DNA from 2 places in the Priestia sp. JV24 genome. Region 1 is predicted to be linked to the other one. Evidence: a T-box and tRNA genes for the amino acid it is inferred to sense, from the RefSeq annotation. Region 1 holds a T-box; the other holds one or more tRNA genes.
The links. A T-box is a leader RNA that pairs with one kind of tRNA and senses whether it is charged. The one in region 1 lies ahead of OK414_RS24480 (valine--tRNA ligase), so its partner is inferred to be a tRNA-Val.
Positions count from the first base shown of each region.

Region 2: it encodes a tRNA-Val, which carries the amino acid that the T-box ahead of OK414_RS24480 (valine--tRNA ligase) is inferred to sense. The anticodon was not compared.

Region 1 covers NZ_JAPCIN010000023.1:613,498-616,694, forward strand. Annotated here, with positions in the region: gene OK414_RS24480 (valine--tRNA ligase) at 1-1,985, opposite strand, end outside; T-box leader at 2,068-2,312, opposite strand; gene OK414_RS24485 (hypothetical protein) at 2,543-2,740, shown strand; gene ysxE (spore coat protein YsxE) at 2,752-3,197, opposite strand, start outside.
Region 2 covers NZ_JAPCIN010000010.1:155,527-158,723, forward strand. Annotated here, with positions in the region: gene OK414_RS03705 (HNH endonuclease) at 1-868, shown strand, start outside; gene OK414_RS03710 (NUMOD1 domain-containing DNA-binding protein) at 1,170-1,640, shown strand; tRNA gene OK414_RS03715 (tRNA-Val) at 1,725-1,796, shown strand; gene OK414_RS03720 (DEAD/DEAH box helicase) at 1,965-3,197, shown strand, end outside.

The sequences.
Region 1 (3,197 bases):
TCTTCTGCGTAAAGAGGAAGTTTAGCCATTTCAATGTACCAATCGCAGAAATCATCCCAAATAAAGTTATAGAGAATGCGTCCAACTTCACCGAATTCATATTTGTCAGCTAATTTTGTTACGTGCTCAATCGTCTCATTTAAGCGCGTTAAAATCCATTTATCGGCAACGTATTTTTCGCCTGATAAATCAAGCTCTTCAAATGTGATGCCATCCATGTTCATTAATGCAAAACGAGAAGCATTCCAAATTTTATTTGCAAAGTTCCACGTCGCTTCGACTTTTTCAAAGCTGAAGCGTAAATCTTGTCCCGGTGAGCTTCCTGTAGATAAGAAGTAGCGAAGAGAATCCGCACCGTATTTCTCGATTACTTCCATTGGATCTACGCCGTTACCAAGTGATTTACTCATTTTACGACCTTCAGCATCTCGGACAAGACCGTGAATCAGTACATCGTCAAACGGACGTTTACCCGTAAATTCAAGACCTTGGAAAATCATACGAGATACCCAGAAGAAGATAATGTCATAGCCTGTTACAAGCACATTTGTTGGGTAGTAGCGTTTGAAATCAGCTGCATCCACATCCGGCCAGCCCATTGTTGAGAACGGCCATAGCGCTGAGCTGAACCATGTGTCTAATACATCTGAATCCTGTTCCCAGTTTTCGATATCTGCTGGAGCCTCATGATCTACGTATACCTCTCCAGTTTCTTTGTGATACCAAGCTGGAATGCGGTGTCCCCACCAAAGCTGACGCGAAATACACCAGTCGCGAATATTTTCCATCCAGTGTAAGTATGTCTTTTCAAAACGGTCAGGTACAAAGTTTACTTTTTCTTCTTGTTTTTGAAGATCTACTGCTTTATCTGCTAACGGCTGCATTTTTACAAACCATTGAGTTGATAAATAAGGTTCAACAACGGCACCGCTTCGTTCACTATGACCTACTGAATGCATGTGGTCTTCAATGTTGAACAATACGCCGTCTTCTTGAAGGTCTTTAACAATTTGCTTACGACAAGCAAAACGATCCATTCCTTCATATTTACCTGCTTTGTCATTCATCGTACCGTCTTGATTCATCACTAAAATACGCTCTAAATTATGACGGTTTCCAATTTCAAAATCGTTCGGGTCATGAGCAGGCGTAATTTTTACCGCACCAGAACCGAATTCCATATCAACATAATCATCGCCTACGATAGGAATTTCACGCCCTACAATCGGAAGGACAACCTTTTTGCCGATTAAGTGCTTATAGCGATCATCTTCAGGGTGAACAGCTACAGCCGTATCTCCTAGCATCGTTTCAGGACGAGTTGTTGCGATTTCAATATGTCCAGAACCATCTGCCAACGGATAGCGCATATGATAAAACGCACCTTGTACATCTTTGTAAATAACCTCGATGTCTGAAAGAGCTGTTTTTGTAGCTGGATCCCAGTTAATAATATATTCTCCGCGATAGATTAACCCTTTTTTGTAAAGCGTTACGAATACTTCGCGCACTGCTTTAGAAAGGCCTTCATCAAGCGTGAAGCGCTCGCGTGAATAGTCTAAGCCAAGTCCTAGCTTCGACCACTGCTGGCGAATAAAGCTTGCATATTCTTCTTTCCATTTCCATGTTTCGGCTACAAAATTTTCGCGGCCTAGATCGTAGCGGCTTTTCCCTTCGCTGCGAAGCTTTTCTTCTACTTTTGCCTGCGTTGCAATCCCCGCATGGTCCATGCCAGGAAGCCATAAAACGTCATAGCCTTGCATGCGCTTCATACGCGTTAAGATGTCTTGTAACGTTGTATCCCAAGCGTGGCCTAAATGCAGCTTGCCCGTTACGTTTGGGGGTGGAATTACAATTGTATATGGCTCTTTTTCAGGATCATTTGTTGCTTCAAAAAACTTCCCGTCTAACCAATACTGATAACGATTTTCTTCAACGGCTTTTGGATCATACTTCGTTGGAAGAGTCACTTCTTTTTCAGACATAATGTATACCTCCATAATATAAAGTTTCAGTCTTTAGAAACTGTGTAAAGCTTTTATAAACATAAAAAAACTCCTTTCCTAATAAAAGGACGAAAGGAGTTGATTTCGCGGTACCACCTTTTTTTATAGACCTATCCCGTTTGATAAGCCTATACACTTCATTTCATAACGGTTGATTAACCGGCTTTTTCTACTGAGCTATGCAGCTGTTCAAAAAAGCTACTCATAGGCGACATTCCGAGTGCACATTCTTAAGAAATCTCACAGCAGCTGATTTCTCTCTCTGAAAGACGAACATCCCGTACTCTTCCTATTCACTGTATTTATGTATGAAATTCTCTTAATTATACTATATGAAAAAATGTTGAATCGTCAATAATCTTCTCCACTTTTTTACGATTATATTCATAATTTTTTTGTTCTGCTCTTTATTTTTTCATTCACTCGCTAATTTTGGAAATAAAATGAAGAGTCCGCTCAAAAAAATGGCACCATTTCTTTCTTTTTTCATATACTTACTTTAACCTGGGCACGTGGATTGAAAGGGGCATGTACAAATGAAGAAACGAATAAATGTAAATTCGTATCAGCTGCAGCGGTGGCTCAAAACAGCAGGAGCGGCTTGTGGACAGTTTATCGTTCCTTTAACAATTTTTCAAGGTATACGTACACTATTTTTCCCTACAACCTTTGATGTACTGTTGTTGGCACTGCTTGCCATACTAGCGGTTGCTTTATATTCGGACTGGATTTAAAAACCCAAGCGCTATTCGTTCGCTTGGGCTTGTGCAGCTGCTTCCGCTGCCATTTTTTTTTGCTGATCTACTTCAAATATTTTAATATTGAGCTGTTCAATGTTTTTCGTCAGCCAGTATGCTCGAATAAATGACTGCATATGTTCAAGCTCTGTTTTACTTTCTTTATGCTGCCTATATTGAACGATACACTGATACAAGGGTTCTGGAAACGCCAAATAACTGTGTAAAAGCAGCCGTTCCTCTTCTCTGAGAGCAAAATGTTTTTCATACGTACTAAACCACTCATAGCTGTCATAGGTAGTTACTGGGTATGTGCGAAGAGTACGGAAATAAAATGAGACCAAATCATAAATCGGTGAAGCATCTTTTGCATGTTCAAAATTAATAAAAAAACCATTTCCCCGTTCGTCATAGATAAAATGTTTAGCCGATAGCTTTCCATGAGACGTAACCA
Region 2 (3,197 bases), on a different contig from region 1:
TGAAGGAGATAGTTATTTTCAAATATATAAAGATATTGCTGACAATAAAATAGACCAAAAGCACAAACGCGTAATGAACATTATTCAAAATAGGGTGAATGCAAGGTATAGTGAATATTCTAATCATAAGAGGGAACTATCTCAAGTTGAAAAGAATTTATTTTATCAAAGGACTCTAGTTAAGAAGGTTTTGCTCTCATGTTATGGAAACAATGTAGCTTTAGGCGTAGTTAAAGCAAATATTAAGGAAATACAAAGAGAAGTAATTAAGGGGACATGTCCATACTGTTTAATTGGTGAACAAAATACATTTGACCATTATATTCCTAAAAGTTCGTTTCCAGAATTTAGTGTCATGCCACTGAATTTAATTCCAAGTTGTGAAAGGTGTAATCTTTTAAAATCAGAATGTTGGTTGGAAAACAATAAACGAAAAATTGTTAATTTATATTATGACGCTATTCCAACAGTGAAATTTCTTTATACAGAATTACATTATTTAGAAGCTAATAAAATACCTAGGGCTAGGTTTTGGTTAGAGAAAAATGACATAGATAATACAACCTTTGAGAGGATTACCAGTCATTTTAATAGGCTAAAATTATTAGATAGATATCAAGAAAAAGCAAGTGGAGAATTAGTGGGTATAATTAAAACAATCTCTGATTACAAATCTTTAGCATTTGAAACAATAAAGAATATGCTAAGAGTCTTAAGAACTAAGGAATATAATAAATTTGGAGATAATTATTGGATGACCTCTTTGTACGATGCAATATTAGAGGATGACCAGTTTATTAATAACATCATGAGTGGTCAATTTGATTTTCTGCTATCGCAAGTGCCTTCTCAACATCAGCATGCTTAGCATAATAAGTTTTTAGCAGTTAGCTTAGTATATGCCAAAAAGAGTTGATATGTAGAAAGTGTGGTTTATTAAAGAATAAGATACTGGCAATGGCTATAAAAGCTATTGTTTTCATTTGTTACGTATTCATTTTCTTTTTAGATTGAATTATTGAATATTAATAAAATAGAAATTTTATTATATAAATGACTACTTAACCTTAATGGCTAAGTGGTCATTTTTTTGTTTTTTTTCGTAAATCCATTTACATTTCAAAAAAGTACAATACAACAGTAGTAAAAGCATTTGTGGAGAGATGAATATGAAATATTACGTATATGTACATAAGCTCAAAAATACAAACACAGTTTTTTATATTGGTTCCAATTGGCAAGGTGGCAATCCCAACCGAGCATATGAACGAATTAAACGACCAAAGAAGTGGATTGATGAAGTAGCAAAACATAATGGTGAATATGATGTAGAATTTATTGCTTATTTTAATACTGGCAAAAAAGCTTATTATTATGAAATGAAATTAATGGCTCAGTATCAGGACGATTATAATTGGTGTTGGTGCAATGGGGAACGAAAGACAGATGAATTAAAAGCAAAAATAAGAAAATCAAGTTTAAGCAAAAAAATAATTGCAATAAAAGATAATGAGAAAACAGTTTATGATTCAATAAGATATGCAAGTGAAATATTAAATATCAAACGTCCAACCATCCACCATTATTTGAAAACTGGCAAGCAACATTCCACGGGATATTGTTTTAAATATTATGATTAAAAATTGATTGCAGAGAGATTGTCAAACATGTATAATAATCTCAACAGATATAACAGAAATGTTGTTAAATCAAAGTTTAATCACGAGCGATTAGTTCAGTGGGAGAATACATCCTTGACAGGGATGGGGTCGGGGGTTCGAATCCCTCATCGCTCATACCAAAGCCGTTTTCTTATTAATAAGAGAGCGGCTTTTCTCTTTTGTTTGACAAATCAATGTTACATTAAATCTTGAGCGCGTATAGAAGAATTAAAGTATAATGAAACATAGTGCATCAGGTCATGATAAAGATAATCACTAATTTAAAATAAATGAGGGTACAAAATGAATCAAAGAAGTTTTAGTCAATATGGTCTTAGTGACAAGGTAGCTAAGGCGCTTTCTAGCCTGCAATACAATCATCCTACGGAAGTACAAAGCAAGGTGCTTCCCATCGCGCTAGAAGAAAGAGATGTTGTCGTGAAGTCTCAAACAGGAAGTGGAAAAACGGCTTCCTTTGGTATTCCACTGTGTGAATTAGTTAATTGGGAAGAAAATAAGCCTCAGGCCTTAGTGTTAACACCTACACGAGAGCTGGCCGCGCAGGTAAAAGAAGATATTACAAATATCGGCCGTTTTAAGCGAATTAAAGCAGCAGCTGTCTACGGAAAATCACCGTTTGCCAAGCAAAAAGTAGAATTAAAGCAAAAAACACATATTGTTGTAGGTACGCCTGGGCGAGTGCTTGATCATATAGAAAAAGAAACGCTTGCATTAGAGAAAATTCGTTATTTGGTTATTGATGAAGCAGATGAAATGCTAAATATGGGTTTTATTGACCAAGTAGAAGCAATTATTCAACATCTTCCTAGTGAGCGTGTAACGATGCTTTTCTCCGCTACGCTTCCTGAAGATATTGAAGAGCTTTCTCGCAAGTATATGAAAAAGCCGGTTGATGTTGAAATCAAAGCGAATGGATTAACGACAAGTACGATTGACCATTCTGTTATATCAGTAGAAAACGAACGTAAATTTGAACTGCTGAAAGACGTAACCACAGTAGAAAACCCGGACAGCTGCATCATTTTTTGCCGCACGCAAGAGCAGGTAAATACGCTGTTAGATGATTTAGATGATCTTGGGTATCCTTGTGATAAAATTCACGGGGCAATGGTGCAAGAAGACCGTTTTGAGGTTATGAATGATTTCAAAAAAGGTAAATTTCGCTATTTAGTGGCAACAGATGTAGCTGCGAGAGGAATTGATATTGATAATATCACACACGTTATTAACTATGACCTTCCGTTAGAAAAAGAAAGCTACGTTCACCGTACAGGAAGAACGGGACGTGCCGGTAAAAAAGGGAAGGCTATCACATTTGTAACGCCTTATGAAGAGAGAATGCTATCGGAAATTGAAGAATATATCGGTTTTTCAATTTCAACATCTACTCCTCCTTCTAAAGAAGAAGTACAGCAGGCAGCATCCGCTTTTACTGAAAAAATCAATGAGCGTCCAGAAGTTAAAAAAGATAAAAGCGAGTCATTAAATAAAGACATTATGAAGCTGTATTTTAAC